DNA from 4 places in the Bradyrhizobium sp. SHOUNA76 genome. Region 2 is predicted to be linked to each of the others. Evidence: predicted binding sites of a transcription regulator. Region 2 holds the regulator's gene; each other region holds the start of a gene.
What was found. Region 2 encodes PhoB, which activates phosphate uptake and scavenging genes when phosphate is short. Its sites were predicted from a motif close to TGTCATNNANCTGTCAT; they were not measured.

Region 1: a site for PhoB is predicted at 3,040-3,056, ahead of ugpB (sn-glycerol-3-phosphate ABC transporter substrate-binding protein UgpB). Genes of this name have one in related genera too.
Region 3: a site for PhoB is predicted at 3,613-3,629, ahead of MOV74_RS22710 (DUF2794 domain-containing protein). Genes of this name have one in related genera too.
Region 4: a site for PhoB is predicted at 2,017-2,033, ahead of MOV74_RS33780 (YbhN family protein). Genes of this name have one in related genera too.

What each region holds. Positions count from the first base shown of each region.
Region 1 covers NZ_JALBHA010000201.1:512-9,326, forward strand. The annotation lists partial or broken gene MOV74_RS20420 (GIY-YIG nuclease family protein) at 68-310, shown strand; gene MOV74_RS20425 (MarR family winged helix-turn-helix transcriptional regulator) at 307-777, opposite strand; gene MOV74_RS20430 (organic hydroperoxide resistance protein) at 927-1,352, shown strand; gene MOV74_RS20435 (CaiB/BaiF CoA-transferase family protein) at 1,531-2,736, shown strand; gene ugpB (sn-glycerol-3-phosphate ABC transporter substrate-binding protein UgpB) at 3,111-4,427, shown strand; gene ugpA (sn-glycerol-3-phosphate ABC transporter permease UgpA) at 4,476-5,357, shown strand; gene ugpE (sn-glycerol-3-phosphate ABC transporter permease UgpE) at 5,357-6,205, shown strand; gene MOV74_RS20455 (sn-glycerol-3-phosphate import ATP-binding protein UgpC) at 6,314-7,399, shown strand; gene MOV74_RS20460 (Hsp20 family protein) at 7,726-8,151, shown strand; gene MOV74_RS20465 (DUF1150 domain-containing protein) at 8,202-8,474, shown strand.
Region 2 covers NZ_JALBHA010000277.1:480-7,859, forward strand. The annotation lists partial or broken gene MOV74_RS24190 (ATP-binding protein) at 1-483, shown strand, start outside; gene pstS (phosphate ABC transporter substrate-binding protein PstS) at 628-1,641, shown strand; gene pstC (phosphate ABC transporter permease subunit PstC) at 1,801-2,790, shown strand; gene pstA (phosphate ABC transporter permease PstA) at 2,795-3,646, shown strand; gene pstB (phosphate ABC transporter ATP-binding protein PstB) at 3,643-4,464, shown strand; gene phoU (phosphate signaling complex protein PhoU) at 4,476-5,192, shown strand; gene phoB (phosphate regulon transcriptional regulator PhoB) at 5,216-5,923, shown strand; gene MOV74_RS24225 (GcrA family cell cycle regulator) at 6,208-6,720, opposite strand; partial or broken gene MOV74_RS24230 (aspartate aminotransferase family protein) at 7,178-7,380, shown strand, end outside.
Region 3 covers NZ_JALBHA010000245.1:968-8,892, forward strand. The annotation lists gene acnA (aconitate hydratase AcnA) at 1-2,088, shown strand, start outside; gene MOV74_RS22705 (thioredoxin family protein) at 2,324-3,100, shown strand; gene MOV74_RS22710 (DUF2794 domain-containing protein) at 3,697-4,068, shown strand; gene MOV74_RS22715 (GNAT family N-acetyltransferase) at 4,291-4,821, opposite strand; gene MOV74_RS22720 (Bax inhibitor-1/YccA family protein) at 5,038-5,829, opposite strand; partial or broken gene MOV74_RS22725 (ABC transporter permease) at 6,110-7,925, opposite strand, start outside.
Region 4 covers NZ_JALBHA010000587.1:61-3,409, reverse strand. The annotation lists partial or broken gene MOV74_RS33785 (hypothetical protein) at 1-673, opposite strand, end outside; gene MOV74_RS33780 (YbhN family protein) at 764-1,846, opposite strand; gene MOV74_RS33775 (ferritin-like domain-containing protein) at 2,273-2,779, shown strand; partial or broken gene MOV74_RS33770 (MFS transporter) at 3,062-3,349, shown strand, end outside.

The DNA.
Region 1 (8,815 bases), on a different contig from region 2:
GAAGCCCGAAGGGCGAAGACGGACTGGTGAGCCCCCCACTTAGCGACTGTCCGGGCGATTGCCGTCAATGTGGTACGTCTACATCCTTCGCAGCATCGAATTTCCCGAGCAGGAATACGTTGGTGCAACGGAGGACTTGAAGCGAAGGCTTCCGTAGCACAATGCCGGCAAATCGAGCCACACCGCCAAATTCAAGCCCTGGAAGCTGATCTGGTACTGCGCCTTCCCCGACAAGCATAGAGCGCTCGCGTTCGAGGCGTACCTGAAGTCCCACTCCGGCCGGGCGTTTACGAAGAAGCGGTTGTCCTAATCCCCGTACTCCCCGATCACCGCATTCAGCCGGTCGCGCAGCGCGACGATCTCGTCCTTCATCGCCACCAGTTCCGGCACCGAGCAGTCCGAGGCCACCAGGATCGACTGCGGCACGCTGCGGGCTTTTTCCTTCAGCGCGTGCCCCTGCGCCGTCAGCGCGATCAGGACCTGACGCTCGTCCTCGCTCGAGCGGGTACGCCTCACGAGATGAGCGGCCTCCAGCCGCTTCAGCAGCGGCGTCAGCGTGCCCGAATCCAGGAACAGTCGCTCGCCGATGTCCTTGACCGCGACGTCGTCGCGCTCCCACAGCACCAGCATGACGAGATATTGGGGATAGGTCAGGCCGAGCCGGTCCAAAAGCGGCTTGTAGACGCGGTTGAACGCATGCGCGGCCGAATAGACCGCAAAGCAGATCTGGTTGTCGAGCCGCAGCGGCGCGTCCGCTGCAGGTGATTTTCGAGGCATGGAGGATCTCTCGGGTTTGTCTCATTCTGGGGCCGCGCGCCGCCACATTCAATTGCGAACAATTAAATGTGAGACCTTGCAATTTCAATTGTGCACAATCTAATTGCCTGCGATAGAGACCGTACCCAACGAAACCCAGGGAGACGACAATGTCCGTGAACGTCCTCTACAAGACCAGCGCCAAGGCCACCGGCGGCCGCGACGGCCATGCTGCAACCCTCGATGGCGCGCTCGACGTCAAGCTGACCACGCCGAAGGAGCTCGGCGGCGGAGGCGGCGCCGGCAACAATCCCGAGCAGCTGTTCGCGGCCGGCTATGCCGCCTGCTTCATCGGCGCGATGAAGTTCGTGGCCTCGCAGGGCGGCCCCAAGGTTCCGGCCGACGCCTCCGTGACCTCGACCGTCGGCATCGGCCCGCGCTCCGAGGGTGGCTTCGGTCTCGACATCGACCTCGCTGTCTCGCTGCCGGGCCTTGCCCGCGCGGAGGCCGAGGCACTGGTCGAGAAGGCACACCAGGTGTGCCCCTATTCCAACGCCACGCGCGGCAACGTCGACGTTCGCCTGACGGTCGTCTGATCGGAACGGCGGATTGGCTGGCCCGGGATCCCCCTCGGGCCGGCCGCTTCCGTTAGGTTTTGCCATGCCCCGGGATTGACCGGCGGCGGCGCATACGCCCCTACGCACGGGGCCATTGCTGGCGTGCACGAAGCTCGCTAGGCCTGTGATCAAACGTCGACACAGGGAAGCGAAAGCAATGAGTTCTGAAGCCGCCACAGGTGCCATGAGCGGACTGCGCGTCATCGATCTCACGCGCGTGCTCGGCGGTCCCTACTGCACCCAGATCCTCGCCGACCATGGCGCCGACGTGATCAAGGTCGAGCCACCTGCAGGCGACGAGGTGCGCGAATGGGGCCCTCCTTTCCACGAGGAGGACGCGGCCTATTTCATCGGCATCAACCGCAACAAGCGCTCGATCGGTCTCGATCTCGCCTCCGAGGGCGGCCGCATCGTGCTGCTCAAGATGCTGGAGAGCGCCGACGTCCTGATCGAGAATTTCAAGCCGGGCACGCTGGAGAAATGGGGCATCGGCAACGAGGTGCTGCGCGAGAAATTCCCGCGCCTCGTGCATTGCCGGATCTGCGGCTTCGGCGCCGACGGCCCGCGCGGCGGCAATCCCGGCTATGATGCCATCATCCAGGCTATGACCGGCATGATCGCCGCGACCGGCTCGCCCGAGAGCGGACCGATGCGGATCGGCGTGCCGCTGGTCGACATCACCACCGGCCTTTACGCGGCGATCGGCATCCTGATGGCACTGTCGGAGCGGCAGCGCTCCGGCAAGGGCCAGTTCCTGGAGACGACGCTGTACGAGACCGGCCTTGCCATCATGCATCCGCACACCGCGAATTATTTCATGCATGGCAAGCCGCCGTCGCTCACCGGCAACGAGCACCCCAACCTCGTGCCTTACGCTATCTTCCCGACCAAGACCGACGACATCTTCATCGGCGTCGGCAATGACGGCACCTTCCGCAAGCTCGCCAAGGAGATCGGCAAGCCTGAGCTCGGCACCGATCCGCGCTTTGCCCGCAACAAGGACCGCATCGCCAACCGCGAGGCGCTGCGCGCCGAGCTTGCCGCGGTGTTCAGCCAGCACGAGGCCGAGCCGCTGTGCAATCGCCTGCTTGCGGCGGGCCTGCCCGCAGGGCCGGTGCAGAAGATCGATCAGGCATTGACCAACCCGCACACGATCGCGCGCGGGGATATTATCGAGAAGGACTGGTACAAGGGCGTCGCCTCGCCGATCCGGCTCGACCGCAGCAAGCCGAGCCTGCGCCGCCTGCCGCCCAAATTCAGCCAGCACTCGACGGAAGTGCTCGGCGAGTTCGGCTTCTCCAAGGCCGAGATCGACGCGATGGTCGAGAAGGGCACCGTCTGCGGCCCCGAGCGCAAGCGCTGAGATAAAGACGAAGATCGAGCGTCGGGGCAGGTGCACTCCGTCTCCCGCTTGCGGGAGAGGGAGTCTCTACATGGGACAATCCCCAGAGGAGCGAACCCTCACCCACGCCTTCGGCGCGACCTCTCCCGCAAGCGGGAGAGGTATTCGAACCCGCGGCCTCGGCCAGCCCCACATCATCCAATGCCGCACTGCGGCGCGAGCACGCATGTGCAGCGCGAATGGAGGAGGCTGCCCGCGGCGTCTTCGCCTATTTGACGGCTTCCCTTTTCCCGCGCTTGCCGCTTTCGTTTCGGCCGCTTACACAGTCATGTGAACGTCATATGGCGCTGCTAGCGCAAGCGCTTCTTGAATGACGGGCAAGGGAGGTTTTCTTGATGGCTCTTCGACATTTTGGCACGGCTGCTGCTGTTGCACTCGCGGTTGGTCTCGGCGCTTCGCCGGCTTTGGCCGTGACGGAAATCCAGTGGTGGCACGCGATGACCGGCGCCAACAATGACGTCATCGTCAAGCTCGCCAACGATTTCAACGCCGCGCAGAGCGACTACAAGGTGATCCCCACCTACAAGGGCAACTACGCCGACACCATGAATGCGGGCATCGCGGCGTTCCGCGCCGGCAACGCGCCGCACATCATGCAGGTGTTCGAAGTCGGCACCGCCACCATGATGGCCGCGACCGGCGCCGTGAAGCCGGTCTACAAGCTGATGGCCGACGCCGGCGAGAAGTTCGATCCCAAGATCTACCTGCCCGCCATCACCGGCTACTACTCGACGTCGAAGGGCGAGATGCTGTCGTTTCCCTTCAACTCGTCCTCCACCGTCATGTGGGTCAACCTCGACGAGCTGAAGAAGGCCAATGTCGAGATCCCGAAGACCTGGCCCGAAACGTTCGAGGCCGCCAAGAAGCTGAAGGCTGCCGGTCATGACTCCTGTGGCTTCTCCGGCTCCTGGGTGACCTGGGTCAATCTCGAGCAGCTCTCCGCCTGGCACAACGTGCCGCTCGCCAGCAAGGCCAACGGCCTCGACGGCTTCGACACCGTGCTGGAGTTCAACGGACCGCTCCAGGTCAAGCATCTCGAGAACCTGGTCGAGCTCCAGAAGACCAAGGTCTACGACTATGCCGGCCGTACCAACACCGGCGAAGGCCGCTTCACCTCGGGCGAATGCCCGATCTATCTGACCTCGTCGGCCTTCTTCGGCAACGTCAAGGCGCAGGCCAAGTTCAACTTCACCGCGGTGCCGATGCCCTATTATCCCGAAGCAAAGGGCGCGCCGCAGAACTCGATCATCGGCGGCGCTTCGCTCTGGGTCATGGGCGGCAAGCCGGCCGAGGAATACAAGGGCGTCGCAAAATTCCTGACCTTCCTCTCGGACACCGATCGCCAGGTCTATATCCACAAGGCTTCGGGCTACCTGCCGATCACCAAGGCTGCCTATGAGAAGGCCAAGGCCGAGGGCTTCTACAAGGACCAGCCCTATCTCGAAACCCCGCTGCTCGAGCTGACCAACAAGGAGCCGACCGAGAACTCCCGCGGCCTGCGTCTCGGCAACATGGTGCAGCTCCGCGACGTCTGGTCGGAAGAGATCGAGCAGGCGCTTGCCGGCAAGAAGACCGCCAAGCAGGCGTTGGACGCGGCCGTCGAGCGCGGCAACACGATGCTGCGTCAGTTCGAAAAGACCGCCGTCAAGTGAGACGATCAGCGGCAGGCCGGTGACTCCGGCCTGCCGTTCCGGGGCATCATGCAAAAGCAAGCCATTTTCCAATCGAAGCTGTTGCCTTACGCGCTGGTTGCGCCGCAGCTCGCGATCGTCCTGATTTTCTTCTACTGGCCGGCCCTGCAGGCGGTGATCCAGTCCTTCCTGCTCCAGGATGCCTTCGGTCTCTCGACCACCTTCGTCTGGTTCGACAATTACATCGAGCTCTTGAAGGACCGCGCCTATTTCGAGGCGATCGTGCGGACCTTCTTCTTCTCGTTCGCCATCGCTGTGTCGTCGCTGTCGTTTGCGCTGCTGCTTGCCGTGATGGCGGACAAGCCGCTGCGCGGCTCGACGCTCTACCGGACACTGCTGATCTGGCCCTATGCGGTGGCGCCGCCGGTCGTCGGCGTGCTCTGGATCTTCATGCTGCATCCCTCGCTCGGCGTGCTCTCGCGATATTTGCGCGCCCTCGGCGTCGACTGGAATCCTCTGCTCGACGGCGACCAGGCCGCAGCCCTGATCATCCTCGCCGCCGCCTGGAAGCAGATCTCCTACAACTTCCTGTTCTTCCTCGCCGGCCTGCAAAGCATCCCGCGAAGCGTGCTCGAGGCCGCCGCGATCGACGGCGCCCGCCCGATGCGCCGGTTCTGGACCGTGACCTTCCCGCTGCTGTCGCCGACCATCTTCTTCCTGCTGGTCGTCAACATCGTCTACGCCTTCTTCGACACGTTCGGCATCATCGACACCATGACCCGCGGCGGGCCCGGCACATCGACGGTCACGCTGGTCTACAAGGTCTATTCCGACGGCCTGCTCGGCGGCAATCTCGGCAGCTCCGCGGCGCAATCGGTGATCCTGATGATCATGGTCATCGTGCTGACCGGAATCCAGTTCCGCTTCGTCGAACGCAAGGTGACCTACTGATGGTCGAGGAAGAGGGCTTTCGCCGCTACGTCGCTCACATCATCCTCTGGATCGGGATCGCGATCGTCGCGTTCCCCGTCTACATCGCGATCGTCGCCTCGACCCAGGACAACGCGCTGATCGCGAACGGGCAGATGTCGCTGCTGCCCGGCGGCCATTTCCTCGAAACCTACTACCAGACCATCTTCGTCGGCACGAGCGGCTCGACCCGCGAGCCGGTCGGCAACATGATGCTGAACTCGCTGGTGATGGCGCTGCTGATCGCGGTCGGCAAGATTGCGATCTCGATCATCTCGGCCTATGCGATCGTGTATTTCCGCTTTCCGTTCCGGATGCCGATCTTCTGGATCATCTTCATCACTTTGATGCTGCCGGTCGAGGTCCGCATCTATCCGACCTACAAGATCGTCGCCGATCTGCACATGCTCGACAGCTATGCCGGCCTGTCATTGCCGCTGATCGCCTCGGCCACGGCGACGCTGCTGTTCCGCCAGTTCTTCATGACCGTGCCGGACGAGCTTCTGGAAGCCTCGCGCATCGACGGCGCCGGCCCCTTCCGCTTCTTCTGGGATACGCTGCTGCCGCTGTCGCGCACCAACATGGCCGCTCTGTTCGTGATCCTGTTCATCCTCGGCTGGAATCAATATCTCTGGCCGCTGCTGATCACCACGCGCGACGACATGCAGACCATCCAGATCGGCATCCGCAAGATGATCACCACCACCGACGCGTTGACCGAATGGCCGATCGTGATGGCGACCGCCGTGCTCGCGATGCTGCCGCCGGTCTTCGTCGTCGTCGTCATGCAGAAATTGTTCGTGCGCGGTCTGGTCGAGACGGAAAAGTGAAGATGGCGAATAGTGAATGGCGAGTGGCGAATGGGGTCGCTGCGTCTGCCTTGCGTATTACACGTTCCCCATTCGCCACTCCCTATTCGCTACTCGCCGGTGCAACCCATGGCTAACGTCACCCTGCGCAACGTCCGCAAGACCTATCCCGGCGGCTTCGAGGCCATCAAGGGCGTCGACGTCGATGTCGGCGACGGACAGTTCTGCGTGCTGGTCGGCCCCTCCGGCTGCGGCAAGTCCACGCTGCTGCGCATGGTCGCGGGGCTCGAAACGGTCACCGGCGGCGAGATCGACATCGGCGGCCGGATCGTCAACCAGGTCGAGCCCGCCGATCGCGACATCGCGATGGTGTTCCAGAACTACGCGCTGTATCCGCATATGAGCGTCTACAACAACATGGCCTACGGTCTGCGCAACCGCGGCATGGCAGAAGCCGAAATCAAGACCCGCGTCGAGGAAGCCGCGCGCGTGCTCGAATTGTCGCCGATGCTGGAGCGCAAGCCGCGCCAGCTCTCGGGTGGCCAGCGTCAGCGCGTCGCCATGGGCCGTGCCATCGTGCGCCAGCCGAAGGTGTTCCTGTTCGACGAGCCGCTCTCGAATCTCGACGCCAAGCTGCGCATCGCAATGCGCGTCGAGATCCGCAAATTGCAACGCCGGCTCAACACCACGTCGATCTACGTCACCCACGACCAGCTCGAGGCGATGACGCTCGCCGACATTCTCGTCGTGATGAATGGCGGCCAGGTCGAGCAGGTCGGCAATCCCCTTGCGATCTACGAGAAGCCGGCGACGACCTTCGTCGCCTCCTTCATCGGCGCGCCGCCGATGAATTTGATGTCGACACGCGCCGAGGAGATCAAATCGCAGCTCGGTGGCAGCGCAGGCGAAGCCGGGATCCTCGGCATCCGCCCGGAGGATTTCGTCATCACCGACCAGACCCCGGCCGGCGGCGTCGCATTGCCGCTGACGGTGGAGGCGATCGAGCGCGTCGGCGCAGAGACCTTCGTCTATGGCGCGCGCGAGCAGGAAGAGCAGCGCGTCGCCGCCACGCCCGGCGAGCTGCCGCCCGGCGAGATCATCGTCCGCATTCCCGGAACCGAGGCCCCCGCCATCGGCGCGAAAATCCGGGTCGCGGCGGTGCGCAACAAGCTGCACCTTTTCAGTGGCGATGGCCGAAAGCGGCTCGAAGCCTGAGGGTTCCGAGGCCTCCCAAACCAAAACTGCGAAAACAACCCCATGCACAGTAGATGCGGCGTTGTTTTCGTTGGGTAATTCGTCCGCACTCGTCATGCCCGGGCATCCACATTCTTGGCGCAACGAGCAAGGTCGTGAATGGCCGGGACAAGCCCGGCCATGACGATCCGGAAGCACTTCACTCGATATTGGTCACGGTGGAGACGCCCATCCACACCCCCGCTACCTGCTTGAACCCACATGGGAACATGCCCATATTGCTGATCAAGGGGTGCCACTTGCGGGCCCTGATGCACCAAAGTCGCTTCGAGAGGACTTTGTAAACTATGTCTCGTGTTCCCACGTTATCCAGTCCGTTCCTTCTGGGCTTCGACGAGATTGAGCGCGTGCTCGATCGCGTCGTCAAAGGTGCCGACGGTTATCCTCCCTACAATATCGAGAGGTGCGGCGGCGCGGACGGCCAGCCCGAGCGCTTACGAATCACGCTGGCGGTCGCAGGATTCACGCGCGACCAACTCGATGTAACCATTGAGGAAAACCAGCTCGTCATTCGCGGGCGGCAGCAGGACGACAAGTCCCGGCAATACATCCATCGCGGCATCGCCGCGCGCCACTTCCAGCGCACCTTCGTGCTGGCGGAGGGGATGCTGGTGCTGGGTGCGGATCTGAAGAACGGGTTGTTGTCGGTCGACCTGGCCCGGCCTGAACCGGAGAGGATCGTTAAGACAATCGCTATCAATGAGCACGAATAATGGAACGAGTAGCGGACTCGACCGCTTAGTGTTCCAGAGGAGTCGAGACCATGAGTGAAGGTCACGTTGCGTTCGAATTCGAAGCCAAGAACGTCTCCCCGGAGACGCTGGCAACCCTGGGCGAAGGCCATATCGCCTATGTGAAGCAGATCCGCTCCGAGGATGTGCCGGACCTGTTTCCCGAGGCGCCCAAGATTGCGCCGGGTCTCAAGCTCTTCGCGCTCCACGCCGCCGACGGCACGCCGATCATGCTGACCGACAGCCGCGAAGCCGCGGTCGCGAACGCCTGGAGCAACGAGCTGCAGGCCGTCAGCGTGCACTGAGCGCACGCGCGTCGCACGATTAGAGTTTTGACGGGTATGCCTTCGCAGGAAGGCGTGCCCGTTTTCATTTTGGGCGATGATGTCTCCGGATCGTCATTGCGAGCGCAGCGAAGCAATCCAGAATCTTTCCGTGGAGACAGCCTGGATTGCTTCGTCGCAAGAGCTCCTCGCAATGACGATGTCGAGAGACCTGCGCTCGCAATGACGGAGTGTGAGGCTGCAGCGTGCTCAACTTTCGTGTCCCGGACGCGACGCAGCCGCCACCAGCGCGTTTACGCGCGTCTTCGACGCGCTATGGCGATGCGGCGCAGAGCCGGGACCCAGAAAGCAACACGTTCAAT
Region 2 (7,380 bases):
GTCGACCTGCTGCCGATCATCCGCCAGGTCGCCGACGGGCTCGAGCCGCTGGCGCGCGAGCGCCAGGTCGAGGTCGAGATCCATTTGCCTGATAGCCCGGTGATGATCGCGGGCGACCGCGAGGAGCTGCTCCGCCTGTTCGAGAATTTGATCGAGAACGCGCTCAAATACGGCGCCTCCGGCGGACGCGTCATCGTGTCGCTAACCTCGGGCGCGGCCACTGATGGAACTCAGGAAATCCGGATCATGGTTCGCGATTTCGGCCCCGGAATCGCTCCCGAGCACCTGCCACGACTGACCGAGCGGTTCTACCGGGTGGACGTCGGCGACAGCCGCTCGCAAGGCGGGACCGGGCTCGGATTATCGTTGGTGAAACATATTCTTAATCGCCATCGCGGCCGGCTTTTGATCGAAAGCGTGCCAAGACAGGGCGCCACTTTCAGCGCTTGTTTTCCCCAGGCGAAGGCCCCGGCTCAGATCTAATAATCAAGCGATTTCAATCGCTTGATGGTGTCATCCGGCTGTCACGAAACCTTCGTAAAAGCACAGCCGACCGCTCCTAAACGGGCGGCGTGGGGAGCGCGATCGGGCGCTGATGGCGCTTCGCTCCCCTGTATGGAGACCAGCATGAATTTCCTCAAAACGATCGTCGCTGCCGGCGTGGTCGCCGCGTCGGCGACGGCGGCCTTTGCTGCCGACATCACCGGTGCAGGCGCGACGTTCCCGTTCCCGATCTATTCGAAGTGGGCTGACGCCTACAAGAAGGAGACCGGCAACGGTCTGAACTACCAGTCGATCGGCTCCGGCGGCGGCATCAAGCAGATCCAGGCCAAGACCGTGACCTTCGGCGCCAGCGATGCGCCGCTCAAGGCCGAGCAGCTCGAGAAGGACGGCCTCGTCCAGTGGCCGATGGTGATGGGCGCCATCGTTCCCGTCGTCAACCTCGAGGGCGTGAAGCCCGGCGAACTGGTGTTCGACGGCGAGACCCTGGCCAGCATCTATCTCGGCAAGATCACCAAGTGGGACGACGCCGCGATCAAGAAGCTCAATCCGAACGCGAAGCTGCCCTCGGAGGCGATCACCGTGGTCCGCCGCTCGGACGGTTCGGGCACCACCTTCAACTTCACCAACTACCTCTCCAAGGCCAGCGCGGACTGGAAGAGCAAGGTCGGTGAGGGCACTGCGGTCGAGTGGCCGGTCGGCGTCGGCGCCAAGGGCAACGAAGGCGTGTCGGGCAACATCAGCCAGACCAAGAACTCGATCGGCTACGTCGAGTACGCCTATGCCAAGCAGAACAAGCTGACCTACACCGGTCTCGTCAACAAGGCCGGCAAGCCGGTGCAGCCGACCGTCGAAGCGTTCCAGGCGGCCGCCTCCAACGCCGACTGGGCCAAGGCGCCCGGCTACTACGTCATCCTGACCGACCAGCCCGGCGAGAAGTCCTGGCCGATCACCGCGGCGACCTTCATCCTGATGCACAAGTCCGCCACCGACAAGGCGGCCTCGCAGGAAGCCATCAAGTTCTTCCGCTGGGCCTTCAAGAGCGGCGGCAAGGCGGCCGAGGAGCTCGACTACATCCCGATGCCGGACAGCGTCGTCCAGCTGATCGAGAAGACCTGGGCTGCCGAGATCAAGAGCTAAGAAACGGCTCTCGTGTCCCGGACGCGGCAGCGTGAAACGCTGCCCGCTGAGCCGGGCCCGCCAAGAACCAGGCCCCGGATCGGCGCAGCGTCGCATCCGGGGCACGCGACCAAGAACAAGCGTATATAAAAATGGGCACAGGGGATCGGCGTGGCAGAAATGGCCGTTCAGAGCGATATCATCGACGACGCCGGACCGTATGACCGCGCCAAGGCCTTGAGCGCGTTCAAGCTCGGCGACGTCACCTTCTACTGGATCACGCGGCTGTCCGCGATCTCGGTGCTGTTGATCCTCGGCGGCATCATCATCTCGCTGATCGTCGGTGCGTTCCCGGCGATCAGGGAATACGGCCTTTCCTTCCTGTGGACGCAGCGCTGGGCGCCGTCGGCCGATCCGCCCGTGCTCGGCGCGCTCGGGCCGATGTACGGCACGCTCGTCACCTCCTTCATCGCGATGCTGATCGCCATTCCCGTCGGTCTCGGCATTGCGATCTTCCTCACCGAGCTCTGCCCGCAATGGCTGCGCCGCCCGATCGGCATGGCGATCGAGCTGCTCGCCGGCATTCCCTCGATCATCTACGGCATGTGGGGCTTCTTCGTGCTGGGCCCGTTCCTGGCCAACACCTTCCAGCCCTTCATGATCAGGATTTTCGACGGCGTCCCCGTGCTGGGCGCGATCTTCGCAGGTCCCCCGTCCTATCTCAGCACGTTCAATGCCGCGCTGATCCTTGCCATCATGGTGCTGCCCTTCATCACCTCAATCTCGGTCGACGTGTTCAAGACGGTGCCGCCGGTGCTGAAGGAGGCCGCCTACGGCGTCGGCTGCACCACCTGGGAAGTCGTGCGCAGCGTGGTGATCCCCTACACCCGGGTCGGCATCATCGGCGGCGTCATGCTGGCGCTGGGCCGCGCGCTCGGCGAGACCATGGCGGTGACCTTCATCATCGGCAATTCGTTCCGCATCTCCTCCTCGATCTTCGCGCCAGGGACGACGATCTCGGCGGCGATCGCCTCCGAGTTCGCCGAGAGCGACGGCCTGCACCAGTCCGGCCTGATCCTGCTCGGCCTGTTGCTGTTCGTGCTGACGTTCTTCGTGCTGGCCGCCGCGCGGCTGATGCTGATGCGGTTGGACAAGAAGGCGGGGAACTAACGTCATGGCTCTCAATCCGATCTATTCGCGCCGCCGCCGCAAGGACTTCGTCATCCGTGGGCTCTGCATCGCCGCGGCCGCCTTCGGCGTCACCTGGCTCGCGCTGATCCTGGCCACGCTGCTCTACAACGGCCTCGCTGGTCTGAATCTCCAGGTCTTCACCGCCGACACGCCGCCGCCCGGCTCGACCGAGGGCGGCCTGCGCAACGCCATCGTCGGCTCGATCATCATGACCGTCCTCGGCGTCGGCATCGGCGCGCCGCTCGGCCTGTTCGCCGGCACCTATCTCGCCGAGTACGGCCGCAACGACAAGCTGACCTCGGTGATCCGCTTCATCAACGACATCCTGCTCTCGGCGCCCTCGATCATCATCGGCCTGTTCATCTATGGCGCGGTGGTGGTACCGATGCGCGGCTTCTCGGCGATCGCAGGCGCGCTGGCTCTCGCGGTCATCGTCATCCCGGTGGTGGTGCGCACCACGGAGGACATGCTGCTGCTGGTGCCGAATCCGCTGCGGGAAGCCGCCAGCGCATTGGGCCTTCCGCGTTCGCTGGTGATCAAGCGCATCGCCTATCGCGCGGCGCGCTCGGGCCTCATCACCGGCGTGCTGCTCGCCACCGCCCGCGTCGCCGGCGAAACCGCGCCGCTGCTGTTCACAGCGCTGTCGAACCAGTTCTTCAGCCTCGGCCTGGACAAGACGATGGCCAACCTGCCGGTCACCATCAACAATTTCGTCCAGAGCCCCTACGCCTATTGGAAGCAGCTCGCCTGGAGCGGCGCGCTGCTGATCACCCTGACCGTGCTTGCCCTGAACATTGGCGCGCGCATCATCGGCGCCGAGAGGACTGCAAAATGAGCGAAATGTCTGTTTCCGTGAGCGCGCCGACCGTTCATCCCGGCTCGCAGCCGCTGCCCGAGGCACCGGCCAAGGTCACCGCGCGCAACCTCAACTTCTATTACGGCGAGCACCACGCGCTGAAGAACATCAACCTGACGCTCGGCGCCAACCGCGTCACGGCCTTCATCGGCCCGTCCGGTTGCGGCAAGTCGACCCTGCTGCGCATCTTCAACCGGATGTATGATCTTTATCCGGGCCAGCGCGCCACCGGCCAGCTGATGCTCGACCAGACCAACATCCTCGACCCCAGGCTCGACCTCAATCTGCTGCGCGCCCGGGTCGGCATGGTGTTCCAGAAGCCGACGCCGTTCCCGATGACGATCTACGAGAACATCGCGTTCGGCATCCGCCTCTACGAGAAGATCTCGAGGTCCGAGATGGATGACCGCGTCGAGAAGGCGCTGCGCGGCGGCGCGCTCTGGAACGAGGTCAAGGACAAGCTCAACGCCTCCGGCCTGTCGCTCTCCGGCGGTCAGCAGCAGCGCCTCTGCATCGCGCGCACCGTCGCGGTGCGGCCCGAGGTGATCCTGTTCGACGAGCCCTGCTCGGCACTCGATCCGATCTCGACCGCCAAGGTCGAGGAGCTGATCCAGGAACTGTCCGAGAACTACACGATCGCGATCGTCACCCACAACATGCAGCAGGCGGCGCGCGTCTCCGACAAGACCGCCTTCATGTATCTCGGCGAGCTGATCGAGTTCGACGACACCAGCAAGATCTTCACGTCGCCGACCGACCGGCGCACGCAGGATTACATCACCGGCCGGTTCGGCTGAGGAGACGGAACATGGGTACTGAACATACCGCCAAGGCTTTCGACACCGACCTCCAGGAGCTCACCCGCCTGGTCGCCGAGATGGGCGGCATCGCCGAGCGCATGATCGTCGAATCCGTCGACGCGCTGATCCGCCGCGACGTCGCGCTCGGCCAGCGCGTCGTCACCATCGACGCCGAGCTCGACGCGCTGCAGAAACGCATCGAGGAACGCGCCGTGCTCACCATCGCCCGCCGCCAGCCGATGGCGGTCGATCTGCGCGAGATCGTCGGCGCCATGCGCGTTGCGACCGACCTCGAGCGGATCGGCGACCTCGCCAAGAACATGGGCAAGCGGGTCGCCGCGCTGGAGACCGACTTCCATCCGCTGAAGCTGTTCCGCGGCCTGGAGCACATGACCGACCTCGTGCAGCAGCAGGTCAAGTCGGTGCTGGACGCCTATGCCGCGCACGATCTGCCGGCGGCGATGGCGGTGTGGAAGGGCGACGAGGAAGTCGACGCGATCTGCACCTCGCTGTTCCGCGAGCTCCTCACCTACATGATGGAGGATCCGCGCAACATCTCGTTCTGCATCCATCTGATGTTCTGCGCCAAGAACATCGAGCGGATCGGCGACCACGCCACCAACATCGCCGAGACCGTGTTCTACATGATCGAGGGCCAGGCGATCACCGACAAGCGGCCGAAGGGCGACATGACCACCTTCGCCACGACGATCCCGAATAGCTGAAGACCTCAAGGAGCGACGACACCATGGGCGCACGCATTATGGTGGTTGAGGACGAGGAAGCTCTCACCGAGCTTCTTCGCTACAACCTCGAAGGCGACGGCTATGACGTCGAGACGGTCATGCGCGGCGACGACGCCGACACCCGCCTCAAGGAGCACATTCCCGACCTGATCGTGCTCGACTGGATGCTGCCCGGCCTGTCAGGCATCGAGCTGTGCCGCCGCCTGCGCACCCGTCCCGAGACCAAGCAGCTGCCGATCATCATGCTCACCGCGCGCGGCGAGGAGAGCGAGCGTGTACGTGGTCTTGCGACCGGCGCCGACGACTACATCGTCAAGCCGTTCTCGGTGCCGGAGCTCTTGGCGCGCGTGAAGGGGCTGCTCAGGCGCGCCAGCCCCGAGCGGCTCGCCACCGTGCTCGCCTATGGCGACATCGAGCTCGATCGCGACAAGCGTCGCGTCGCGCGCTCGGGCCGGCCGATCGATCTCGGCCCCACCGAATATCGGCTGCTGGAGTTCTTCCTGGAGCATCCCGGCCGCGTGTTCTCGCGCGAGCAGCTGCTCGACAGCGTCTGGGGCCGCGACATCTACATCGACGAGCGCACCGTCGACGTCCATATCGGCCGCCTGCGCAAGCTGCTCAATCTCGGCCGCGAGCAGGACCCGATCCGCACCGTCCGCGGCGCGGGTTATGCGCTGGACGATCGCTTCGCGAAGGCTGAGCAGACGTAAGGTTTGCGGGCTGGTGTTTGGCGAGCTGCGGCGACACACTCAGTGTCTTCCCGGGGCGCGCGCAGCGCGAGCCCGGGACCTCCGCGCAAGCGCTTGCGCTCGTCGCGATAACCACAGGACGTGGTTTGGCGAAGACTCGGAGTGACCATCTCGCGCAACAATTGCGCCCTGTGGTTATGGATCCCCGCGCCCCGTGCGAAATTGCGCACTAGGCGGGGATGACATCGAGTAATTGGAGCCGTCATCACGTGACAGCGCCGTCCTTAGTCAACTAATTCGCTAACTCACCGCGGGCCCGGCTTGGCCGGTGCACGACGACGGTCCGCTGCGGGCTGATACGCCACGCGCGAGTGCTGGGCGCAATAGGGCAGGCCGGAGAGCGCCTTGCCGCCGCAGAAGAAGAAATCCGGGCTCGAGGGATCGCCGACCGGCCAGTGGCAGGTCGCCTCGTTCAGCTCCAGCAGCGACAACCTCTGGCTCATCGGCACCACGTTGTCGTAGGTGACCGGTTCTGCCTCCACCTCGACCTCGAAGGCCTGCGCCAGCGCGGTGTTGCCGCGCGCAATGGGGCGGGTCACCCGCATCATGTGCTGCGCGGGACGCGCCTTGCGCGGCCGGGGCGCTGCCGATGAAGGGCTCTTGGCGCGGCCGGACAGACCGAGCCTGTGCACTTTGCCGATCACGGCATTGCGGGTCACATTGCCGAGCTCTGCTGCGATCTGGCTGGCCGAAAGTCCGGCCTCCCAGAGCTTTTTCAGCTGCTCGACGCGATCATCGGACCAGGTCAAAACCGTCATTGCACCCTTTCCCTCGCTGCCGGCCAGCCATCCTGGGGCCTTGCAGCGAATGCCTAAGCCTTCAAAAACCCGTGCCGTCAGAATCCCTTAAGGCTCGCCGGGCGCGTGACTGACGCCCGAACGTTTACGCCGGTACAAGAGGACTCTTGGGATCAGAACCGCTGCACGAGATGTCGTATCTGACAATCCAAACGCTACAATATGGCGTGACTCCCGCGCAAGAGTCCGCCGACTCGCTTCCACATGTTCCGTGGTGAAAACCCGCAAAATCGGCACCGCAAGACTACGGATTCAGCGTTTCCCGAGGCTTTCCGGGCGGCATTGACACCCGTCTTGCCAAGCATAAGATAGTCCTGCGTGCCGCCCTTAAAAGGCGGCACGTTTCGTTTTCCGGGCCGGTCAATGGTGCGTTGCGCAATGCACGCGTCACACCGTCCGCAACATTCAAGTGATCGTCATGACTAACAGCGCAGCGCCGCATTTGCTCCCCGTTTTCGCCAGGGCCGACCTCGGTTTCGAACGCGGCGAAGGCTGCTGGCTGATCGCGACCAATGGCGATCGCTATCTCGATTTCACCTCGGGCGTCGCTGTGAATGCGCTCGGCCATTGCCACCCGCATCTGATCAAGGCGCTGCAGGAGCAGGCGACCAGGCTCTGGCA
Region 3 (7,925 bases), on a different contig from region 2:
GCCTATCCCGATTCGCTGGTCGGCACCGATTCCCACACCACCATGGTCAACGGTCTCGCCGTGCTCGGCTGGGGCGTCGGCGGCATCGAGGCGGAAGCCTGCATGCTCGGCCAGCCGCTGTCGATGCTGCTGCCCAACGTCGTCGGCTTCAAGCTCAAAGGCGCGATGAAGGAAGGCGTCACCGCGACCGACCTCGTGCTGACTGTGACGCAGATGCTGCGCAAGCTCGGCGTCGTCGGCAAGTTCGTCGAGTTCTTCGGCCCCGGCCTCGACAATCTCTCCGTCGCCGACAAGGCGACCATCGCCAACATGGCGCCCGAATACGGCGCGACCTGCGGCTTCTTCCCGGTCGATGCCGCCGCGATCGATTATCTCAAGACGTCGGGGCGCGCCGCGCCGCGCGTCGCGCTGGTGCAGGCCTATGCCAAGGCGCAAGGGCTGTTCCGCACCGCCAAGTCGGCCGATCCGGTGTTCACGGAAACGCTGACGCTCGACCTTGCCGACGTCGTGCCGTCGATGGCCGGTCCGAAGCGTCCTGAAGGCCGCATCGCGCTGCCGTCGGTTGCCGAAGGCTTTTCGCTTGCGCTCGGCACCGAGTACAAGAAGGGCGAAGAGCCGGCGAAGCGCTTTGCCGTCGAAGGCAAGAATTTCGAGATCGGCCATGGCGACGTCGTCATCGCCGCCATCACCTCCTGCACCAACACCTCGAACCCGAGCGTGCTGATCGGTGCCGGCCTGCTGGCGCGTAATGCCGCCGCGAAGGGCCTGAAAGCAAAACCGTGGGTGAAGACCTCGCTCGCCCCGGGCAGTCAGGTCGTCGCGGGCTATCTCGCCGATTCCGGTCTGCAGAAGGATCTCGACAAGGTCGGCTTTAACCTGGTCGGCTTCGGCTGCACCACCTGCATCGGCAATTCCGGTCCGCTGCCTGAGGAGATCTCGAAGTCGATCAACGACAACGGCATCGTCGCGGCTGCCGTGCTCTCCGGCAACCGCAACTTCGAAGGCCGTGTCTCGCCGGACGTGCAGGCGAACTATCTGGCGTCGCCGCCGCTGGTCGTCGCCCACGCGCTCGCGGGCAGCGTCACCAAGAACCTCGCGGTCGAGCCGATCGGCGAGGGCAAGGACGGCAAGCCGGTGTATCTCAAGGACATCTGGCCGACGACCAAGGAGATCAACGCCTTCATGAAGAAGTTCGTGACCGCGTCGATCTTCAAGAAGAAGTATGCCGACGTGTTCAAGGGCGACGCCAACTGGCGCAAGATCAAGACCGTCGAGAGCGAGACCTATCGCTGGAACATGTCTTCGACCTACGTGCAGAACCCGCCTTATTTCGACGGCATGAAGAAGGAGCCGGAGCCGGTCACCGACATCGTCGAGGCGCGCATCCTCGCCATGTTCGGCGACAAGATCACCACCGACCACATCTCGCCGGCCGGCTCGATCAAGCTCACCTCGCCCGCGGGCAAATATCTCAGCGAGCATCAGGTGCGCCCCGCCGACTTCAACCAGTACGGCACGCGCCGCGGCAATCATGAAGTGATGATGCGCGGCACCTTCGCCAACATCCGCATCAAGAACTTCATGCTCAAGGGCGCCGACGGCAACATTCCGGAAGGTGGCCTCACCAAGCACTGGCCCGACGGCGAGCAGATGTCGATCTACGACGCCGCGATGAAGTACCAGCAGGAGCAGGTGCCGCTGGTGGTGTTCGCCGGTGCCGAATACGGCAACGGCTCCTCGCGCGACTGGGCTGCCAAGGGCACGCGGCTGCTCGGCGTGCGCGCCGTGATCTGCCAGAGCTTCGAGCGCATCCATCGCTCCAACTTGGTCGGCATGGGCGTGTTGCCGCTGACGTTCGAGGAAGGTACCTCCTGGTCGTCGCTCGGCCTCAAGGGCGACGAGAAGGTCACGCTGCGCGGCCTCGTCGGCGAACTGAAGCCCCGCCAGAAGCTGACCGCGGAGATCGTCTCCGGAGACGGCTCGTTGCAGCGCGTTTCGCTGCTTTGCCGCATCGATACGCTGGACGAGCTCGACTACTACCGCAACGGCGGTATCCTGCACTACGTGCTGCGCAAGCTCGCGGCCTAAGCGCGGATTTGTGAACGGTGGCTCACTGCGAAGTGAGTAGAAGGTTAAACGAAGGCGGCCTATCACAAGGCCGCCTTCGTGCGTTTGCGGCATGCTCTAGATGGGCCCGCCCGGCGGAAAACCTCCCTTTGGACGGTTTGCCTGGGCGGTCGAGTGTGTCGCGCCCCGTAAGACTACGGTGACCATCCGGCGATAAGATCTCCCTTCCCACGAGCAATGGTGTGCGGCGTTCGACATGACAACAATGACGGCTTCTCATCTGGTTTCACGTTGGTCCGGTGCCCTCTGGTCGGGCGCTATCGGCATCTGTGCGATCGTCGCTGTCATCCGTCCTGCGCAGGCTGATCCCCGCGCCGTTGTCGAATTGTTTACTTCGCAGGGCTGCTCCTCATGTCCGCCCGCCGACCAGATCATCGGCGATCTCTCCAAAGACCCGTCGATCATCGCGCTGAGCATGCCGATCGATTATTGGGACTATCTGGGTTGGAAGGACACGCTGGCGGATTCGCGCTTCTCTGCACGCCAGCGTGCCTATTCGCGCATGCGCGGCGACCGTGAGGTCTATACGCCGCAGGTCGTGGTCAACGGCTCGACTCACGTCATCGGCAGCGACCGTACCGGTATCGAGAATGCCATCGGCAAGACCGACAAGGGCGCCGGCGTGATGAGCGTGCCGGTGACGATGTCGCTCGCGGGCAAGCAGATCAACGTGTCGGTGGCCGCGAGCAACGAGCCGGCAGCCTCGCATGGCGAGGTCTGGATCTGTTCGATCGCCAAGTCGGTACCGATCGCGATCACTCGCGGCGAGAATCGCGGGCAGCAGGTCACCTATCACAACGTGGTGCGCAACCTGCTCAAGGTTGGTGACTGGACCGGGCGTTCGGAAAGCTGGACGGTGCCGATCGAGAACCTCACGCGCGACGGCGTCGACGGCGCGGTGGTCTACGTCCAGGATGGCAGCCGTGAGAAGCCCGGCCCGATGCTGGGCGCGGCGTACACGTCGCTGCACTGATTCGAATTTCTCTCTAGCGCTACGCCCGTTCTAACTCCTCATGGTGAGGAGGCGCGTTGGCGCGTCTCGAACCATGAAAGGCCCGCGCTGATGCAGCGTCGCCTTTCATCCTTCGAGACGCGCGCAAGAGCGCGCTCCTCAAGATGAGGAGAGCGAGTCTTCGCGCGGATGTTTGGAGAGAAGGTCGGTCGCGGCCGGAAACATTCCGACACAAACAAAAAAGGACCAACTTGCGTTGGTCCTCCTTGTTGCGCGTACAGACCCGATCCTGTTCGACCCCGGGGGGCTGGGGGCTGAGGAATCCGGAACCGAAAGGACCGGGTCAACGCACATGAGTCTTTTCGCAATGCAGGGCGGCAGTCGCTGGGCGGAAAAGCGGCGAGAGTATGATTCCTGCTAACGATCCCGTGACGGTTTGCCGCGAGGAAGTTCCACTCCTGCGTGTGCGCCAATTCCAATAAGTTGAGCAGGCGAGTTCCATCAAGAGCCTTGCGGCGGGGAACGGTTGGCGCAATCATATCACTGTCATGATCCGCGGCTCCGGGGACGGTTTTCGCGGAGGCGATCATGCCATGCGACGAGGAGGCGCGCTTCCCATGAGTCTGTCGGAGGATGCTGATCCGAGCGAGCAGCGCGCGGCGGCGCGTCCTGTCGCAGCCAGCGCCCAGCAGCCGAACCGGGTCACCTTCAACCGGCTCGAGCTGCACCGCATTCTCAATCTTTACGGCCGCATGGTCGCCGACGGCGAGTGGCGCGATTATGCCATCGACTTCCTCAGGGATCGCGCCGTGTTCTCGGTCTATCGCCGTGCCTCGGAAGTGCCGATCTATCGCATCGAGAAGGATCCGCGGCTGGCGCGCAAGCAGGGCATGTACAGCGTGATCTCGGCGACGGGCTTGATCCTGCGCCGCGGCCACGAGCTGGAGCGCGTGCTGCTGGTGATCGATCGGAAACTGGCGGTGGTCTAGCCACGCGTCCGGTGCCGTAGGATGGGCAAAAGCGCAACGCGCCGTGCCCACGTCCTTTCTCGATCGCCGCAAATCGTGGGCACGCTACGCTTTGCCCACCCTGCGGCAGCGATGATGAGACGAGGTCTTCGTAGCCCGGATGAGCGAAGCGACATCCGGGACCCTTCTTGCACCGTTCCCGGGTATCGCTGCGCTCACCCGGGCTACGGGAGCTGACCGACCCTACTTCCCCGGCACCGTGCTCGCGCCCTCGCCGAGGTCGCGCTGCATCATCACCGTGTCCAGCCAGCGGCCGAATTTCAGCCCGACACTGGGATGCGTGCCGATCATCTTGAAGCCGCCTTTGGTGTGCACGCCGATCGAGCCGGCATTGGCGGAATCGCCGATCACCGCGATCATCTGGCGGAAGCCGCGCGCCTCGCATTCGGTGATCAGCCGCTCCAGCAGCAACGAGCCGACGCCGCGACGGTGGAAGGAGGGGTCGAGATAGATCGAGTTCTCGACCGTGAAGCGATAGGCCGGCCGCGGCCGGTAGGCGCCGGCATAGGCATAGCCCGCGACGCGTCCGTCGAGGATGGCGACGAAATAGGGATAGCCGCCGTCGACCAGCGCGCGATAGCGGCGCGTCATCTCCGAGAGTTCTGGCGGCTCCAGCTCGAACGTCGCGGTGCCCTCGCGGACGGCCTGCTGGTAGATGGCGGTGATGGCGGGAAGGTCGGCCTCGGTGGTGGGCCTGATTTCAGGTGCGGACATGGGTGCGAGATTAGAGCCTTCCCGCGGGCGCTGGAAGGGGCAACGACGCATCCACATGCTCCGTCATTGCGACGAGGCAATCCAGAGATGCGCCCGCGGAGGCGCTCTGGATTGCTTCGCTGCGCTCGCAATGGTGGTGTTTGTGGGGGCAGCCGGCCCCCAAACAAAAACCCCGGCCTTTCGGCCGGGGTTCATGCCGTTCACTCGGTTGATCGCTTAGTCGCGCTGGCCGAGGAGCTGCAGTAGCAGCGTGAACAGGTTGATGAAGTTCAGGTACAGCGACAGCGCGCCGGTGATGGCCGCACGCTCCGCGATCTCACCGCCGGCCGAAGCGTAGCCGTAGATGTAGTCGTTCTTCAGCCGCTGGGTGTCCCAGGCGGTGAGGCCCGCGAACACCAGCACGCCGACCACCGACACGATGAACTGCAGCATCGAGCTCGCCAGGAACAGGTTCACCAGGCTCGCGATGATGATGCCGATCAGGCCCATGAACAGGAACGAGCCCATCCCGGTCAGGTCACGCTTGGTGGTGTAGCCGTAGAGGCTGAGCGCGCCGAAGGTCGCCGCGGTGATGAAGAACACCCGAACGATCGAGGTGTGCGTGAACACCAGGAAGATCGACGACAGCGAGATGCCCATCAGCGCCGCGAATACCCAGAACAGGATCTGGGCGGTCGAGGGCGCGAGACGGTTGATGCCCGCCGAGATCACGAACACCATGGCGAGCGGGGCGAGCATGAACAGCCACTTCAGCGGGCTGACGAACATCGCGTAGCCGAACGGCGTCAGGAACAGCTTGCCGACGCGGACGGCGTCCGCGGTCGGCACGTCCGTCACGGCAGCCATGTAGACGCCGAGCGCGGCAAGGCCGGTGATGGCCAGGCCAATGCTCATGTAGTTGTAGATGCGCAGCATATAGGCGCGCAGGCCGGCATCGACCGTCGCGGCGTCAACACGCCCGGCGGCCCTGCCGAAAGGAGAAGCGTAGTTACGGTCTAGGTCCGACATGGTCGAATTCCCGTTGGTTGGTCCGGTCCGGCATGAGGGTCGCCACGCCGCCGGTTCGTCAAATTCTATCTCGGATACCGACGCCAACCGACTAAATTTTGGCTAACAATCGGGGCTCCGAACCCATTCGATATGTGGGAAACTAACACATTCGCTGCAACCTTCCACGCGCGGCTGAATGTCGCCCTTGGCGGCAATCCTGACGCGAGCCTGACGAGCGGTGTGGTTAATTGCGGAAACCGGGGGGATTCCGCCCGGCTTTATCCTCCGCTTCAATTTGTCACAAATTCCGCAACACCGTGGCGGGCTTTTTGTTCAACGCCAGCAGCGTGCCGGCAAGCCCGAGCCCGACCGTGACGACCAGGGCGGCCGCCACCACGCCCGCCGCGCTGCCGGCCTGCCAGACGAAGCTCAGCGTCATCAGCCGAGTCACGATCATCCAGGCCGCGATGCTGCCGGAGATCACGCCGAACAATGCGGTGGCGAGCCCGATCAGGAGATATTCGAGCGCATAGGCCCCCAGCAGCCGCAGCCGCGTCGCGCCCAGCGTCTTCAGGATCACCGCATCGTAGACCCGGTGGCGATGGCCGGCGGCGAGCGCCCCGCCCAGCACCAGGATCGCCGAGATCAGGGTCACGGCGCTGGCGCCGCGAATGGCCAGCGCCAGATTGGTCACCACCGAGCCGACCGTCTCCATCACCTCGCGTACGCGCACGCTCGTCACCATCGGGTAGGCGTCGGCGACCTGCTTGATGATCTTACCATCGCCTGCCGCATTTCCGCCCGCTTCCGTCAGCGTCGCGATGTGGGTGTGCGGCGCGCCCTTGAAGGCGTTCGGCGAGAACACGAGAACGAAGTTGATGCCTAGTCCCTGCCAGTCGATGGTGCGCAGATTGCCGATCTTGGCCGGAATGTCGCGGCCGAGCACATTGACCACGACCTCGTCGCCGAGCTTGAGGCCCAATCCGTCGGCGATCTTCTTCTCCATCGAGACCAGCGGCGGGCCGGAATAGTCCGCGCTCCACCATTCGCCCTCGACCACCTTGGAACCCTTCGGCAGCTCGCCGGTATAGGTCAGGCCTCGGTCGCTCTGCAGCACCCATTCGGAATCGGTGGTCGGCTTGAGCTCCTCGGCGCGAACGCCGCGCGCGGCGACGATGCGTCCGCGCAGCATCGGCACGTCCTCGACCTTCGCACCCGGCGCGATCTGGCGCAGATAGAGGTCGAACTGCTCGGCTTGCGTGCTCGGAATGTCGATGAAGAAGAACGACGGCGCCTGATCGGGGAGCGCCGCGAGGAACTGCCGGCGCAGATTGCCGTCGATCTGGGTGATGGTCACGAGCACGGCGAGCCCGAGCCCCAGCGACAGCACGACGGACGGAGTCAGCGCACCCGGCCGGTGGATGTTGGCGATCGCAAGCCGCAGCATCGGCAGCCGTGTCCGCGGCAGCCGCCGCGCGGTTCCCATCAGCAGGGCGGCGATGCCGCGCAGCAGGGCGAACACGACGACCGAGGAGGCCACGAACACCGCCGCGATGCGCTTGTCGAACGACAGCCCGATCACGACCGCGATCAGCAGGGCGATTACGACGCCCATGAACACGAGGTAGCCCACGCGCGGCCGGTGCCATTCCGAGCTGATGGTGTCGCGGAACAGCGCGGCCACGGGCACGTCGTGGACACGCCCGAGCGGCCACAGGCCGAAGGCTAGCGCGGTCAGGAGGCCATAGACGAACGACAGCGCGAGCTCGTCGGCATGCACGGCCGGCACCACCGGCAGCGGCAAGAGCTTGCCGAACAGGCCGACGATGGCGAAGGGCATGGCGGCGCCGAGCGCAAGGCCGATTATCGAGCCGATGCCCGCCAGCAGAAGAACCTGCGCAAGATAGATGCCGAACACGTCGCGCCCGGTGGCGCCGACGGCCTTGAGGGTCGCGATCACTTCGAGCCGGCGGTCGATATGGCTCTTCACGGCATTGGCCACGCCGACACCGCCGACCAGCAGCGCGGCGAGGCCGACCAGGGTCAGGAACTGGGTGAATCGGTTGATGTTGCGCTCGAGCTGCGGCGAGGCGTTGGAGCGGCTGCGGATCTCC
Region 4 (3,349 bases), on a different contig from region 2:
TACCGAGATAGGAGCGGAAGCAAAAGCCTTCGTCGGACAGTGCCAGCGGCCGGTCCGGATTGCCTTCGCCCGAGGCGATGCTGTCGCCGAGGCCGGCAACGAAGATGTCGCGGACCTGGATCTCGGTCTGGACGCGCTGGGTCGGATCGGAGCCGGAGGAGACGTCGACGGTCGCGACCGTCTGCTTGCCGTAGCGGACACGTAAGTTGATCGGCTCGGCGCAGTCGAAGGTCGATTGTTGCGGGCCGTCGCCGTCGTCGAACGACCAGGCGCAGGTGGCGCCGACCGGCACGGCGCCAACGAGGCGCACGGTGACGGGATGGTCGATCGGGGTGAGATAGTTTTCCTTGGTGTTGTCGCGCGTGCAGGGCTGGTTGACCCGGCCCTGGAGGTCGATGCAGAGGCGGTTGACCATGTTGCGGGCCCAGCCGCGGCCTTCGCTCTGGAGCTCCAGCGATTGTTCAGCGGCCAGGATGTTGCGGTTGCGTGCGTTCTCGACATGGAGCAGGAAGTCGCGCTCCTCGCGGAACAGCCGGAAGCGGTTACGCACCTCCCAGCTGATCTGCAGGGTGCCGGCGTCCTGAGCGGCGGCGCGCTGGGGCGGCAAGGCGATCAGAATCCCCGCAAGCAGCAGGGCGCCTGCGGAAAGGGTACGAAGGGGGAGTGGGATCATGGCCCGCTGTTCAACGGCAAAGTTGAGGCGGAAATAAGAGAGGATTGCTCCCCCGCCTGCAACCTTTGTCTCACGGGTTTGAGGATCCGCCTACCGCTTGCCAACCTGCCGCAGCGCCCGTTCACGCTCCATCGTGGCCACCTGCTTGGGCAGATTAGCCTGGGCGCAGGCCTCCGCCAGCCGTCGTCGCTCCTGCCACGGCGCGACCACGTTCATCCAGAGCTCGCGCGTGCCCATGATGGAGATGGCGAGGCCGAACGGGATCACGAAATAGAGGATGCGGAACACCAGCAGTGTCGCCAGAAGCTCTTCGCGGCCGAATTGGGGCAGCGCCACCAGCATGGCGGCATCGAACACGCCGATCGAGCCGGGCGCATGGCTGGCAAAGCCGATCAGCGTCGCCAGGATGAACACCACGGCAAGCGACATGAAGTCGATCGGCGGATTGGCAGGCATCAGCAGATACATTGCCAAGGCGCAGAAGCCGAGATCGACCACGCCGATCAGGATCTGGACCAGCGTCAGCGGCGCCGAGGGCAGCACCACCTTCCAGCCCTTTTGGCCGAGCTCCCGCCGCTTCTCGCCCATGCACAGCCAGACCAGATACGCGCCAATCGAGGCAAGGCCGCCGAGCGCGATCAGCCGGTTGATCGACGGGGGAAGCTGATCCATCGAGGACGCCGCATCCGGATGGATGGCCAGCCCGATCGAGAGCACGAAGATGTTACCGAGCCAGAAGGTGAGGCCCGACAGGAAGCAGATCTTGGCGACGTCGATCGCGTTCAGCCCGTAGTCCGAATAGATCCGGAAGCGGATCGCGCCGCCGGTGAAGACGGTGGCGCCGATGTTGTGGCCGATCGAATAGGACGTGAAGCTGGAGAGCGCTGCGATGCGATAGGGCACCTGCTTCTTGCCGATCGTTCGCAGTGCAAAAAAGTCGTAGAATGTCAGCGTACAGAACGCGAAGAAGACGCAGATGGCCGCGAGCCCGATGCTCCCGCGGGGAATCTCGGTCAACGCGGTCAGGATGACCCCGGTATCGATGCCCTTGAGGGTCCGCACCAGCGTGGTGATCGCGAAGGCGATGATGAAGATGCTCGCGGCAACTCCGAGCCGTCGCCAGCCGATCCATCTCTTGAAGCCGCGCTTCAGCGCAGGCAGCAGTCCGTGCATTCATCCTCCCGGCGGGGGGCAAGACCGACCGGGCCAGGTATTGGCCAGTCGGGTGCGATCATGGCCAAAGGCAGGCATCGATCGCTAGGCATGATCCAGCTCATTTAAGGCAAAAACAGCGGCTTGTGCAGCCCTTGACAACAATAGGTTCTGCGCGGGACCGGCCATTTTGTCATACGCGGTTCACATCGAAGGCGCTTTAAGCATATGAGTCGTGAAACCGGCCGGCTCGCGCATTTCGCATGCTGCCATGATCTCAGATCCCGGCGCCGTCCGTATTGTTCCAGCGCAAGCCTTACGGGCCTTTTTTGGAACGTCGCTGCCGCGCGCTCGTTGTGCCCCATCAGCAACCGGACATGGCGGAATAAGCGGCTTTTCGTGCAGGCCGCTGCCGTCGTGTCTCAGAAACCGAACGAGGACGGAACGATGGGACTGTTTACAAAAGACATCAAGACCATGAACGACCTGTTCGTGCACCAGCTCCAGGACATCTATTACGCCGAGCAGCAGCTGACCAAGGCGCTGCCGAAAATGGCAAGCAAGGCTACCGATCCCCAGCTGAAACAGGGCTTTTTGACGCACCTCGAGGAAACCAAGCAACACGTTGCTCGGCTCGAGGAAGTCTTCAAGATGCACGGCGTCGCCGTGAAGGCAGTCGATTGCCCGGCCATTGACGGCATCATCGAGGAAGCCGACGAGACCGCCGGCGAAGTTGCCGACAAGGCGGTGCTCGACGCGGCGCTGATCAATGCGGCCCAGGCCGCCGAACATTACGAGATCGTGCGCTACGGCAGCCTGATCGCCTGGGCCAAGCAGCTGGGCCGCAACGACTGCGCCAGCGTGCTCGCCAAGACGCTCGAGGAAGAGAAGGCGACCGACATGAAGCTGACGAAACTCGCCGAGAGCAAGGTGAACCTGCGCGCGGCGAGCTAGGGCAAGGCTCATTGCGACGAGCGCCGCGCGGTCATCCGCGCGGCGCGTTCTGCTTCTTCACCATCCGCCATGCTCCGCCTGGCGCGATTGCGCACGGGGGCATCCAGTACCCCGCGGTCGCACTTCGTTTGCACGATCTCCGCCACGGAGTACTGGATCCTGCGCGGGCCATGACACCGGAATTGTGGTGCCTCGAGCGCACGCATCCATCATTCGGTCATTCTCGAAGCATGATGGTGCGGCCAAGTCTATATTTCGCATGGGGCTGCAATCGGGTGCAGCATGCGAGCCAACACCATCAGACCTCAAACCTTCGACAACCGGGTCGCCACACCGCGCGCTTCGTCGCCTCTTGCGACCTCTCTCACACTGGCGGCAATGAGCCTCGGCTATGGCGTCGTGCAGCTCGACGTCACCATCGTCAACACGGCGCTGGATGCGATGGGCAGGACGCTCGGCGGCGGCGTCGCCGAACTGCAATGGGTGGTCAGCGCCTACACCATCGCGTTTGCCGCCTTCATCCTGACCGCCGGCGCGCTCGGCGACCGCATCGGCGCCAAGCGCGTCTTC